Regions from separate parts of the Paenibacillus sp. GD4 genome, predicted to be linked through region 2. Evidence: a T-box and tRNA genes for the amino acid it is inferred to sense, from the RefSeq annotation. Region 2 holds a T-box; the other regions hold tRNA genes.
The links. The T-box of region 2 lies ahead of ileS (isoleucine--tRNA ligase). A T-box ahead of a tRNA ligase gene usually reads a tRNA of that ligase, here a tRNA-Ile.

Region 1 (3,408 bases), 1.3 Mb from region 2:
AAGGCGACGATGCGTAGCCGACCTGAGAGGGTGATCGGCCACACTGGGACTGAGACACGGCCCAGACTCCTACGGGAGGCAGCAGTAGGGAATCTTCCGCAATGGACGAAAGTCTGACGGAGCAACGCCGCGTGAGTGATGAAGGTTTTCGGATCGTAAAGCTCTGTTGCCAGGGAAGAACGTTCCGGGGAGTAACTGCCCTGGAAATGACGGTACCTGAGAAGAAAGCCCCGGCTAACTACGTGCCAGCAGCCGCGGTAATACGTAGGGGGCAAGCGTTGTCCGGAATTATTGGGCGTAAAGCGCGCGCAGGCGGTCTTTTAAGTTTGGTGTTTAAGCCCAGGGCTCAACCCTGGTTCGCACTGAAAACTGGGAGACTTGAGTGCAGGAGAGGAAAGTGGAATTCCACGTGTAGCGGTGAAATGCGTAGAGATGTGGAGGAACACCAGTGGCGAAGGCGACTTTCTGGACTGTAACTGACGCTGAGGCGCGAAAGCGTGGGGAGCAAACAGGATTAGATACCCTGGTAGTCCACGCCGTAAACGATGAGTGCTAGGTGTTAGGGGTTTCGATACCCTTGGTGCCGAAGTAAACACAGTAAGCACTCCGCCTGGGGAGTACGCTCGCAAGAGTGAAACTCAAAGGAATTGACGGGGACCCGCACAAGCAGTGGAGTATGTGGTTTAATTCGAAGCAACGCGAAGAACCTTACCAGGTCTTGACATCCCTCTGAATGTCCTAGAGATAGGGCAGGCCTTCGGGACAGAGGAGACAGGTGGTGCATGGTTGTCGTCAGCTCGTGTCGTGAGATGTTGGGTTAAGTCCCGCAACGAGCGCAACCCTTGATTTCAGTTGCCAGCATTGAGTTGGGCACTCTGAAGTGACTGCCGGTGACAAACCGGAGGAAGGTGGGGATGACGTCAAATCATCATGCCCCTTATGACCTGGGCTACACACGTACTACAATGGCCGGTACAACGGGCAGCGAAGGAGCGATCCGGAGCGAATCCTTAGAAGCCGGTCTCAGTTCGGATTGCAGGCTGCAACTCGCCTGCATGAAGTCGGAATTGCTAGTAATCGCGGATCAGCATGCCGCGGTGAATACGTTCCCGGGTCTTGTACACACCGCCCGTCACACCACGAGAGTTTACAACACCCGAAGTCGGTGGGGTAACCGCAAGGAGCCAGCCGCCGAAGGTGGGGTAGATGATTGGGGTGAAGTCGTAACAAGGTAGCCGTATCGGAAGGTGCGGCTGGATCACCTCCTTTCTATGGAGTCCATGATGGCTGCAGGCCATCGGACATAATAGCTGACAACTGACATCGTTCCGCGATGTAACAGTTGCAGCGAGCTCACTCTCCTCGTTGTTCAGTTTTGAAAGGTGCAATGCCTTTCAAGTAAATCGTTTGGTGATGATGGCGGAAGGGAACCACGCGTACCCATACCGAACACGACCGTTAAGCCTTCCAGCGTCGATGGTACTTGGACCGAAGGGTCCTGGGAGAGTAGAACGTCGCCAAGCGATTCCACTTTGGTGGATCATATAGTAATATGGGCCCTTAGCTCAGCTGGTTAGAGCGCACCCCTGATAAGGGTGAGGTCGGTGGTTCGAGTCCACTAGGGCCCACCATAAACTTAATACTTTCTTGGGGCCATAGCTCAGCTGGGAGAGCGCCTGCCTTGCAAGCAGGAGGTCAGCGGTTCGATCCCGCTTGGCTCCACCATAACCTACCACTTGATACTTCGGTAGCAGCGTGGTAAGATGTTTTTCCGCTTGTTCCTTGAAAACTGGATATCGAAACAAAGCAAAATGTCGAAACATCTATACGATGTGATGATTGAGCGCATGCGAAATCATCAATCTTTTAGCTGCTAGTGAGAATGTCTTGAGTTTGGAGTGACTTTGTGCGTAGCGCAACGGAACGGAGAACCAAGATCATTCGAACGATTGGTTAAGCTAATAAGAGCACACGGAGGATGCCTAGGCACCAGGAGCCGAAGAAGGACGTGGCGAACGACGAAATGCCTCGGGGAGCCGTAAGCAGGCTTTGATCCGGGGATGTCCGAATGGGGGAACCCGCGTGAGGTAATACTCACGTACCACACAGTGAATACATAGCTGTGTAGGAGGCAGACGAGGGGAACTGAAACATCTAAGTACCCTCAGGAAAAGAAAACAAAAGTGATTCCGTCAGTAGCGGCGAGCGAAAGCGGAACAGCCCAAACCAAGGGGCTTGCCCCTTGGGGTTGTAGGACGTCAATGTGAGTGCAGGTTGGTAGGCGAACAGGTCTGGAAAGGCCGGCCAAAGTGGGTAACAGCCCCGTAACCGAAAGCAACCGAGACTCTAGACGGATCCTGAGTACGGCGGGACACGTGAAACCCCGTCGGAATCCGGCAGGACCATCTGCCAAGGCTAAATACTCCCTGGTGACCGATAGTGAAGCAGTACCGTGAGGGAAAGGTGAAAAGAACCGCGGGAGCGGAGTGAAAAAGAACCTGAAACCGTGTGCTTACAAGAAGTCAGAGCTCGTTAATGAGTGATGGCGTGCCTTTTGTAGAATGAACCGGCGAGTTACGTTTACGCGCAAGGTTAAGGTGAGAAGCCGGAGCCGCAGCGAAAGCGAGTCTGAATAGGGCGAATAAGTACGTAGACGTAGACCCGAAACCGTGTGATCTACCCCTGTCCAGGGTGAAGGTGCGGTAACACGCACTGGAGGCCCGAACCCACGAATGTTGAAAAATTCGGGGATGAGGTGGGGGTAGCGGAGAAATTCCAATCGAACTCGGAGATAGCTGGTTCTCCCCGAAATAGCTTTAGGGCTAGCCTCGGGTGATGAGTCGCGGAGGTAAAGCACTGATTGGGTGCGGGGCCCGCCAAGGGTTACCAAGTCCAGTCAAACTCTGAATGCCGCAGACTTTAACCCGGGAGTCAGACAGTGAGTGCTAAGATCCATTGTCAAGAGGGAAACAGCCCAGATCATCAGCTAAGGTCCCCAAGTGTGTGTTAAGTGGGAAAGGATGTGGAGTTGCAAAGACAACCAGGATGTTGGCTTAGAAGCAGCCACCATTGAAAGAGTGCGTAATAGCTCACTGGTCGAGTGACTCTGCGCCGAAAATGTAACGGGGCTAAACACACCACCGAAGCTATGAGTCCAATTATGGGCAGTAGGGGAGCGTTGTAACAGCGGTGAAGGTTGATCGTGAGGACAGCTGGAGCGGTTACAAGTGAGAATGCCGGTATGAGTAACGAAAAGACAAGTGAGAATCTTGTCCGCCGTAAGCCTAAGGGTTCCTGAGGAAGGTTCGTCCGCTCAGGGTAAGTCGGGACCTAAGGCGAGGCCGAAAGGCGTAGTCGAAGGACAACAGGTTGAAATTCCTGTACCACCGTGAACCGTTATGAGCAATG
Region 2 (3,408 bases):
CCTCGAGGTATAGATCCGCAGGCCACTGCAGCTCTTCACGGGTCTCAAGCACCGCCACATGGCTGGAGCCGGAGTCGAACCATACGTCCATGATGTCCGTTTCCTTACGGAAATGATCATGTCCGCATTTCGAACATACCGTGCCTGCCGGCAGCAGGTCCTTTTCCTCTCTTTGGAACCAGGCGTTAGAGCCCTCTTCCTCGAAAATGTTGGCCACATGCTCAATGGTCTCATTGTTGACAAGCGGCTCGTTACAGCTGCGGCAATAGAAGATCGGGATCGGTACCCCCCACGCCCGTTGACGGGAAATACACCAGTCTCCGCGATCGGCGATCATGTTATGAAGACGAACCTCGCCCCACTCCGGCGTCCAGTTGATGCGCTTGATTTCATCGAGCATCGCCTGACGGAACTTATCCACTGAAGCGAACCATTGCTCCGTTGCCCGGAAAATGACCGGCTTCTTCGTCCGCCAGTCGTGCGGATATTGGTGATTAATAAAGCTGAGCTTAAGAAGGTGACCTGTTTCCTCCAGCTTTTCGGTAATCATTTTGTTCGCTTTGTCGTAGAAAATCCCTTCAAAGCCCGGCGCCTCCGCCGTAAATTTGCCCTGGTCATCCACCGGACAAAGCACGCCCAGATTGTAGCGCTGACCGATCACAAAGTCGTCTTCCCCATGTCCTGGAGCCGTGTGGACACAGCCGGTACCTGCTTCCAGCGTGACATGCTCGCCTACCATGACAAGTGAGGTCCGGTCATAGAACGGATGCTGACAAAGCACGCCATCCAGTTCGCTGCCCTTGAACGTAGAGAGCACCTTCACATCGGTCCAGCCGATTTCCTTCGATGCTGCTTCCAGCAAGCCCTGAGCAAGCACATACTTCTTGCCGCTCGTCTCGACTACGGCATAGTCAAAATCCGGATGAAGACTGATCCCGAGGTTGGCCGGCAGCGTCCAAGGTGTTGTCGTCCAGATCACAATGGCTGCATCCTCCGGAAGCTTACCCTTGCCGTCTTTTACCTGAAATGCAACATAGATGGATGCGGACGTTTTGTCCTTATATTCGATCTCCGCTTCCGCCAGCGCACTTTCAGAGGACGGAGACCAATAGACCGGCTTCAGCCCTTTATAAATATAGCCTTTATTCACCATACCCCCGAAGACGCGGATTTGCTGCGCTTCGTATTTCGGCTGGAGCGTAATATACGGGTTATCCCAGTCGCCGCGGATGCTCAGCCGCTTAAACTGGCCCTTCTGCTTTTCCACCCACTGTAACGCATACTCCTTGCAATAATCGCGGAATTCGTTGACGCTCATTTTCTTGCGATCCACTTTTCCGCCGTTGGCGATCGCTTGTTCAATCGGCAAACCGTGCGTATCCCAGCCTGGCACATAAGGAGCGTCGAAGCCCTGCATCGTTTTGAAGCGTACGATAATGTCCTTCAAAATTTTGTTCAGCGCATGCCCGATATGGATATCGCCGTTCGCATAAGGAGGTCCGTCGTGCAGGATGAATTTCGGTTTGCCCTTCCGGCTCTCCTGCACCTTCGCATAGATGTTGATGTCCTCCCAATGCTGCTGCATTTTCGGCTCGGCCTGCGGCAAATTGCCGCGCATAGGGAAATCCGTTTGAAGTAAATTTAGTGTTTTGCCATAGTCCATACTGCTACCACTCCTGATCTCTTCCATAATAACTAATGCTACAGCTTCTTCGTAACAATCAAAAAAAGACCTCGCATCCCTGACTAGGGACGAGAAGTCTCGCGGTACCACCCTGATTAAGACTGCAAGCAGCCTTCACTCAAACGATCGATAACGGGATCAGCCGATACTCTCTACATCGGATCATCAGTTGACAGCGGTTAGCGGCATGCATGCCGGATCGCTGCAACGAGGTTCAAGAGACGCTCCTGGGTGATATTCCACTGCTGCAGGAAGTCCGGGCTTGCACCAAATTCCCGGCTCGCTGGCATCCGCTTGGCAGCGTACTTGTCCCAGTCATCGCTTTGGTTTATGTTAACTCAGGTAATATAGAGGAGTATAGCGAAAATCGTGTCCAACGTCAACTTTCTCAGTTGGATTCGATCTCAATTTTCTCCAAAGTGCTCCAATCCTCCGTGCTGAGCAGCTCGAGCTGAGCTTCAATCAGCGTGCGGAAGCGCGTGCGGTAGATGGAGGCCTGCTTCTTCAACTCTTCGATCTCAAGGGCGATCTTACGGGATTTAACGAGCGATTCGTTGATGATCCGGTCCGCGTTCTTCTCCGCTTCCTTCAGGATCAATTGCGCTTCCTTCTTGGCGTTCGTTTTCACTTCGTCCGCAGCTTCCTGCGCCACAATGATCGTTTTGCTGAGGGTTTCCTCAATATTAGAAAAATGGTCAAGACGCTCTTGAATCGTTGCGAGCTGATTCTGCAAATCTTTATTTTCACGGATCAATGCCTCGTAATCCTTGATCACTTGGTCGAGGAACTCGTTCACCTGGTCTTCGTCATAGCCTCGGAACGAACGGCTGAATTCTTTATTATGTATATCGAGCGGGGTTAAAGCCATTGCTGCACCTCCAAAGTTTTATCCGACTGTATGGTATTGCTATATTCGACAGGAGCCCACATTTTCCTGCAATCCGTAACAAAAAAAATCGGCAAACTATGCATATTTGCCGATTCTTACGCGCTGTCTTCCTTTTTTGGATACTCCCTCGACCTCAAGCACCTTGAACCGGCCGAAGCCCTGCAGCGAGACCACATCCCCCGCTTGAAGCGGCTTGCTGGGATCCTCCTCCTGCTTCCAGTTCACTTTACAGCGGCCTGCCTTAATCGGCAGCAGCACTTTCGCGCGGCTTAGACGATATACATCGCTGACGATTCCGTCGAGTCGCATCGAAGCGACGGAAAGGCTCAATTCTTCCAGCGACACATCCGTAGCGATAAGCCGGTCCAGCGGCAGCTCCTCCGTCATGACATGGGCACGGTGCACCTGAGTCAGGTTCAATCGCATGTAGTCGGCCACTTCGGCTGCAACCAGAAAGTGACAACCGTTCTCCCGGACATAAATGTCGCCGATCTTGTCCCGCTTCAGACCGAGACCTAGGATGGCTCCCATGTAATCCCCGTGATCCAGATCCTTAAGCTTCTCGTCCGGCGACTCGACCGAGATCAAGCGGATTCCGATATCCTCGGAAGCCAGATCCCGATAGTCAGGTGCTATGATCGCCCGCTTGCGCTCCGCATTCTCGTGCCCACCGTCAAAGCGAACCTGAACGTCACCGGATCGGTTCACCAAAGTGGTGACGATAAACGCTTGCCGCGGATCAAGAAAGTCCGTCAGCTTCAGCGCATGCTGCTCCGCTCTCTCCACCCATTCGGCGGCCTTATCGACGAATCGATGTTCATCCGGATGAAAATGT
Region 3 (3,408 bases), 2.6 Mb from region 2:
TTCTCACTTGTAACCGCTCCAGCTGTCCTCACGATCAACCTTCACTGCTGTTACAACGCTCCCCTACTGCCCAAAATTTGGACTCATAGCTTCGGTGGTGTGTTTAGCCCCGTTACATTTTCGGCGCAGAGTCACTCGACCAGTGAGCTATTACGCACTCTTTCAATGGTGGCTGCTTCTAAGCCAACATCCTGGTTGTCTTTGCAACTCCACATCCTTTCCCACTTAACACACACTTGGGGACCTTAGCTGATGATCTGGGCTGTTTCCCTCTTGACAATGGATCTTAGCACTCACTGTCTGACTCCCGGGTTAAAGTCTGCGGCATTCAGAGTTTGACTGGACTTGGTAACCCTTGGCGGGCCCCGCACCCAATCAGTGCTTTACCTCCGCGACTCATCACCCGAGGCTAGCCCTAAAGCTATTTCGGGGAGAACCAGCTATCTCCGAGTTCGATTGGAATTTCTCCGCTACCCCCACCTCATCCCCGAATTTTTCAACATTCGTGGGTTCGGGCCTCCAGTGCGTGTTACCGCACCTTCACCCTGGACAGGGGTAGATCACACGGTTTCGGGTCTACGTCTACGTACTTATTCGCCCTATTCAGACTCGCTTTCGCTGCGGCTCCGGCTTCTCACCTTAACCTTGCGCGTAAACGTAACTCGCCGGTTCATTCTACAAAAGGCACGCCATCACTCATTAACGAGCTCTGACTTCTTGTAAGCACACGGTTTCAGGTTCTTTTTCACTCCGCTCCCGCGGTTCTTTTCACCTTTCCCTCACGGTACTGCTTCACTATCGGTCACCAGGGAGTATTTAGCCTTGGCAGATGGTCCTGCCGGATTCCGACGGGGTTTCACGTGTCCCGCCGTACTCAGGATCCGTCTAGAGTCTCGGTTGCTTTCGGTTACGGGGCTGTTACCCACTTTGGCCGGCCTTTCCAGACCTGTTCGCCTACCAACCTGCACTCACATTGACGTCCTACAACCCCAAGGGGCAAGCCCCTTGGTTTGGGCTGTTCCGCTTTCGCTCGCCGCTACTGACGGAATCACTTTTGTTTTCTTTTCCTGAGGGTACTTAGATGTTTCAGTTCCCCTCGTCTGCCTCCTACACAGCTATGTATTCACTGTGTGGTACGTGAGTATTACCTCACGCGGGTTCCCCCATTCGGACATCCCCGGATCAAAGCCTGCTTACGGCTCCCCGAGGCATTTCGTCGTTCGCCACGTCCTTCTTCGGCTCCTGGTGCCTAGGCATCCTCCGTGTGCTCTTATTAGCTTAACCAATCGTTCGAATGATCTTGGTTCTCCGTTCCGTTGTGCTACGCACAAAGTCACTCCAAACTCAAGACATTCTCACTAGCAGCTAAAAGATCGATGATCTCGCATGCGCTCAATCATCACATCGTATAGATGTTTCGACATTTTGCTTTGTTTCGATATCCAGTTTTCAAGGAACAAGCGAAAAATCATCTTACCACGCTGCTACCGAAGTATCAAGTGGTAGGTTATGGTGGAGCCAAGCGGGATCGAACCGCTGACCTCCTGCTTGCAAGGCAGGCGCTCTCCCAGCTGAGCTATGGCCCCAAGAGAATATTAACTTAATATGGTGGGCCCTAGTGGACTCGAACCACCGACCTCACCCTTATCAGGGGTGCGCTCTAACCAGCTGAGCTAAGGGCCCTTATTGCTATATGATCCACTAAAAGCGGAATCGCTTGGCGACGTTCTACTCTCCCAGGACCCTTCGGTCCAAGTACCATCGACGCTGGAAGGCTTAACGGTCGTGTTCGGTATGGGTACGCGTGGTTCCCTTCCGCCATCATCACCAAACGATTTACTTGAAAGGCATTGCACCTTTCAAAACTGAACAACGAGGAGAGTGATTTTAATGTCCGATGGCCTGCAGCCATCATGGACTCCATAGAAAGGAGGTGATCCAGCCGCACCTTCCGATACGGCTACCTTGTTACGACTTCACCCCAATCATCTACCCCACCTTCGGCGGCTGGCTCCTTGCGGTTACCCCACCGACTTCGGGTGTTGTAAACTCTCGTGGTGTGACGGGCGGTGTGTACAAGACCCGGGAACGTATTCACCGCGGCATGCTGATCCGCGATTACTAGCAATTCCGACTTCATGCAGGCGAGTTGCAGCCTGCAATCCGAACTGAGACCGGCTTCTAAGGATTCGCTCCGGATCGCTCCTTCGCTGCCCGTTGTACCGGCCATTGTAGTACGTGTGTAGCCCAGGTCATAAGGGGCATGATGATTTGACGTCATCCCCACCTTCCTCCGGTTTGTCACCGGCAGTCACTTCAGAGTGCCCAACCTAATGCTGGCAACTGAAATCAAGGGTTGCGCTCGTTGCGGGACTTAACCCAACATCTCACGACACGAGCTGACGACAACCATGCACCACCTGTCTCCTCTGTCCCGAAGGCCTGCCCTATCTCTAGGACATTCAGAGGGATGTCAAGACCTGGTAAGGTTCTTCGCGTTGCTTCGAATTAAACCACATACTCCACTGCTTGTGCGGGTCCCCGTCAATTCCTTTGAGTTTCACTCTTGCGAGCGTACTCCCCAGGCGGAGTGCTTACTGTGTTTACTTCGGCACCAAGGGTATCGAAACCCCTAACACCTAGCACTCATCGTTTACGGCGTGGACTACCAGGGTATCTAATCCTGTTTGCTCCCCACGCTTTCGCGCCTCAGCGTCAGTTACAGTCCAGAAAGTCGCCTTCGCCACTGGTGTTCCTCCACATCTCTACGCATTTCACCGCTACACGTGGAATTCCACTTTCCTCTCCTGCACTCAAGTCTCCCAGTTTTCAGTGCGAACCAGGGTTGAGCCCTGGGCTTAAACACCAAACTTAAAAGACCGCCTGCGCGCGCTTTACGCCCAATAATTCCGGACAACGCTTGCCCCCTACGTATTACCGCGGCTGCTGGCACGTAGTTAGCCGGGGCTTTCTTCTCAGGTACCGTCATTTCCAGGGCAGTTACTCCCCGGAACGTTCTTCCCTGGCAACAGAGCTTTACGATCCGAAAACCTTCATCACTCACGCGGCGTTGCTCCGTCAGACTTTCGTCCATTGCGGAAGATTCCCTACTGCTGCCTCCCGTAGGAGTCTGGGCCGTGTCTCAGTCCCAGTGTGGCCGATCACCCTCTCAGGTCGGCTACGCATCGTCGCCTTGGTGAGCCGTTACCTCACCAACTAGCTAATGCGCCGCAGGCCCATCTGTAAGCCACAGCTTGCGCCGTGTTTCCAAGCTCCTCCATGCGAAGAAGCCATCTATCCGGTCTTAGCTACCGTTTCCGGTAGTTATCCCGGTCTTACAGGCAGGTTGCCTACGTGTTACTCACCCGTCCGCCGCTAGGGTCCGAAGACCCTCGCTCGACTTGCATG
Region 4 (3,408 bases), 2.0 Mb from region 2:
CGAATCTTCGGATTCGTGCTAGCTTTGAATGAGCAAGTCGAACTTTACTTTATTGGAGAGTTTGATCCTGGCTCAGGACGAACGCTGGCGGCGTGCCTAATACATGCAAGTCGAGCGAGGGTCTTCGGACCCTAGCGGCGGACGGGTGAGTAACACGTAGGCAACCTGCCTGTAAGACTGGGATAACTACCGGAAACGGTAGCTAAGACCGGATAGATGGCTTCTCCGCATGGAGGAGCTTGGAAACACGGCGCAAGCTGTGGCTTACAGATGGGCCTGCGGCGCATTAGCTAGTTGGTGAGGTAACGGCTCACCAAGGCGACGATGCGTAGCCGACCTGAGAGGGTGATCGGCCACACTGGGACTGAGACACGGCCCAGACTCCTACGGGAGGCAGCAGTAGGGAATCTTCCGCAATGGACGAAAGTCTGACGGAGCAACGCCGCGTGAGTGATGAAGGTTTTCGGATCGTAAAGCTCTGTTGCCAGGGAAGAACGTTCCGGGGAGTAACTGCCCTGGAAATGACGGTACCTGAGAAGAAAGCCCCGGCTAACTACGTGCCAGCAGCCGCGGTAATACGTAGGGGGCAAGCGTTGTCCGGAATTATTGGGCGTAAAGCGCGCGCAGGCGGTCTTTTAAGTTTGGTGTTTAAGCCCAGGGCTCAACCCTGGTTCGCACTGAAAACTGGGAGACTTGAGTGCAGGAGAGGAAAGTGGAATTCCACGTGTAGCGGTGAAATGCGTAGAGATGTGGAGGAACACCAGTGGCGAAGGCGACTTTCTGGACTGTAACTGACGCTGAGGCGCGAAAGCGTGGGGAGCAAACAGGATTAGATACCCTGGTAGTCCACGCCGTAAACGATGAGTGCTAGGTGTTAGGGGTTTCGATACCCTTGGTGCCGAAGTAAACACAGTAAGCACTCCGCCTGGGGAGTACGCTCGCAAGAGTGAAACTCAAAGGAATTGACGGGGACCCGCACAAGCAGTGGAGTATGTGGTTTAATTCGAAGCAACGCGAAGAACCTTACCAGGTCTTGACATCCCTCTGAATGTCCTAGAGATAGGGCAGGCCTTCGGGACAGAGGAGACAGGTGGTGCATGGTTGTCGTCAGCTCGTGTCGTGAGATGTTGGGTTAAGTCCCGCAACGAGCGCAACCCTTGATTTCAGTTGCCAGCATTGAGTTGGGCACTCTGAAGTGACTGCCGGTGACAAACCGGAGGAAGGTGGGGATGACGTCAAATCATCATGCCCCTTATGACCTGGGCTACACACGTACTACAATGGCCGGTACAACGGGCAGCGAAGGAGCGATCCGGAGCGAATCCTTAGAAGCCGGTCTCAGTTCGGATTGCAGGCTGCAACTCGCCTGCATGAAGTCGGAATTGCTAGTAATCGCGGATCAGCATGCCGCGGTGAATACGTTCCCGGGTCTTGTACACACCGCCCGTCACACCACGAGAGTTTACAACACCCGAAGTCGGTGGGGTAACCGCAAGGAGCCAGCCGCCGAAGGTGGGGTAGATGATTGGGGTGAAGTCGTAACAAGGTAGCCGTATCGGAAGGTGCGGCTGGATCACCTCCTTTCTATGGAGTCCATGATGGCTGTAGGCCATCGGACATAATAGCTGACAACTGACATCGTTCCACGATGTAACAGTTGCAGCGAACTCACTCTCCACGTTGTTCAGTTTTGAAAGGTGCAATGCCTTTCGAGTAAATCGTTTGGTGATGATGGCGGAAGGGAACCACGCGTACCCATACCGAACACGACCGTTAAGCCTTCCAGCGTCGATGGTACTTGGACCGAAGGGTCCTGGGAGAGTAGAACGTCGCCAAGCACATGAGAAAGCCCACCAAGGGTGGGCTTTTCTTGTGAGTATTTTAGTGCATACGGGCCCTTAGCTCAGCTGGTTAGAGCGCACCCCTGATAAGGGTGAGGTCGGTGGTTCGAGTCCACTAGGGCCCACCATATTAAGTTAATATTCTCTTGGGGCCATAGCTCAGCTGGGAGAGCGCCTGCCTTGCAAGCAGGAGGTCAGCGGTTCGATCCCGCTTGGCTCCACCATAACCTACCACTTGCATCACGACTGTCGGTATGGTAAGATTGTTTTTGTCGCAATTTGTGACAAAAGATATTGTTCCTTGAAAACTGGATATCGAAACAAGCAAATTGTCGAAACATCTATACGATGGTTTATCGAGCGAATGCGAGATGAACAATCTTTTAGCTGCTAGTGAGAATGTCTTGAGTTTGGAGTGACTTTGTGCGTAGCACAACGGAACGGAGAACCAAGATCATTCGAACGATTGGTTAAGCTAATAAGAGCACACGGAGGATGCCTAGGCACCAGGAGCCGAAGAAGGACGTGGCGAACGACGAAATGCCTCGGGGAGCCGTAAGCAGGCTTTGATCCGGGGATGTCCGAATGGGGGAACCCGCGTGAGGTAATACTCACGTACCACACAGTGAATACATAGCTGTGTAGGAGGCAGACGAGGGGAACTGAAACATCTAAGTACCCTCAGGAAAAGAAAACAAAAGTGATTCCGTCAGTAGCGGCGAGCGAAAGCGGAACAGCCCAAACCAAGGGGCTTGCCCCTTGGGGTTGTAGGACGTCAATGTGAGTGCAGGTTGGTAGGCGAACAGGTCTGGAAAGGCCGGCCAAAGTGGGTAACAGCCCCGTAACCGAAAGCAACCGAGACTCTAGACGGATCCTGAGTACGGCGGGACACGTGAAACCCCGTCGGAATCCGGCAGGACCATCTGCCAAGGCTAAATACTCCCTGGTGACCGATAGTGAAGCAGTACCGTGAGGGAAAGGTGAAAAGAACCGCGGGAGCGGAGTGAAAAAGAACCTGAAACCGTGTGCTTACAAGAAGTCAGAGCTCGTTAATGAGTGATGGCGTGCCTTTTGTAGAATGAACCGGCGAGTTACGTTTACGCGCAAGGTTAAGGTGAGAAGCCGGAGCCGCAGCGAAAGCGAGTCTGAATAGGGCGAATAAGTACGTAGACGTAGACCCGAAACCGTGTGATCTACCCCTGTCCAGGGTGAAGGTGCGGTAACACGCACTGGAGGCCCGAACCCACGAATGTTGAAAAATTCGGGGATGAGGTGGGGGTAGCGGAGAAATTCCAATCGAACTCGGAGATAGCTGGTTCTCCCCGAAATAGCTTTAGGGCTAGCCTCGGGTGATGAGTCGCGGAGGTAAAGCACTGATTGGGTGCGGGGCCCGCCAAGGGTTACCAAGTCCAGTCAAACTCTGAATGCCGCAGACTTTAACCCGGGAGTCAGACAGTGAGTGCTAAGATCCATTGTCAAGAGGGAAACAGCCCAGATCATCAGCTAAGGTCCCCAAGTGTGTGTTAAGTGGGAAAGGATGTGGAGTTGCAAAGACAACCAGGATGTT

Region 1: it encodes a tRNA-Ile, which carries the amino acid that the T-box ahead of ileS (isoleucine--tRNA ligase) is inferred to sense. The anticodon was not compared.
Region 3: it encodes a tRNA-Ile, which carries the amino acid that the T-box ahead of ileS (isoleucine--tRNA ligase) is inferred to sense. The anticodon was not compared.
Region 4: it encodes a tRNA-Ile, which carries the amino acid that the T-box ahead of ileS (isoleucine--tRNA ligase) is inferred to sense. The anticodon was not compared.

What each region holds. Positions count from the first base shown of each region.
Region 1 is NZ_JAVCYK010000001.1:3,301,014-3,304,421, forward strand. Features, by position in the region: rRNA gene RAC89_RS15875 (16S ribosomal RNA) at 1-1,269, shown strand, start outside; rRNA gene rrf (5S ribosomal RNA) at 1,407-1,523, shown strand; tRNA gene RAC89_RS15885 (tRNA-Ile) at 1,555-1,631, shown strand; tRNA gene RAC89_RS15890 (tRNA-Ala) at 1,650-1,725, shown strand; rRNA gene RAC89_RS15895 (23S ribosomal RNA) at 1,952-3,408, shown strand, end outside.
Region 2 is NZ_JAVCYK010000001.1:4,585,614-4,589,021, reverse strand. Features, by position in the region: gene ileS (isoleucine--tRNA ligase) at 1-1,663, opposite strand, end outside; T-box leader at 1,746-2,012, opposite strand; gene RAC89_RS21665 (DivIVA domain-containing protein) at 2,073-2,552, opposite strand; gene RAC89_RS21660 (YlmH family RNA-binding protein) at 2,649-3,408, opposite strand, start outside.
Region 3 is NZ_JAVCYK010000001.1:1,940,793-1,944,200, forward strand. Features, by position in the region: rRNA gene RAC89_RS09085 (23S ribosomal RNA) at 1-1,284, opposite strand, end outside; tRNA gene RAC89_RS09090 (tRNA-Ala) at 1,511-1,586, opposite strand; tRNA gene RAC89_RS09095 (tRNA-Ile) at 1,607-1,683, opposite strand; rRNA gene rrf (5S ribosomal RNA) at 1,716-1,832, opposite strand; rRNA gene RAC89_RS09105 (16S ribosomal RNA) at 1,927-3,408, opposite strand, start outside.
Region 4 is NZ_JAVCYK010000001.1:2,565,246-2,568,653, forward strand. Features, by position in the region: rRNA gene RAC89_RS12120 (16S ribosomal RNA) at 50-1,584, shown strand; rRNA gene rrf (5S ribosomal RNA) at 1,722-1,838, shown strand; tRNA gene RAC89_RS12130 (tRNA-Ile) at 1,893-1,969, shown strand; tRNA gene RAC89_RS12135 (tRNA-Ala) at 1,990-2,065, shown strand; rRNA gene RAC89_RS12140 (23S ribosomal RNA) at 2,310-3,408, shown strand, end outside.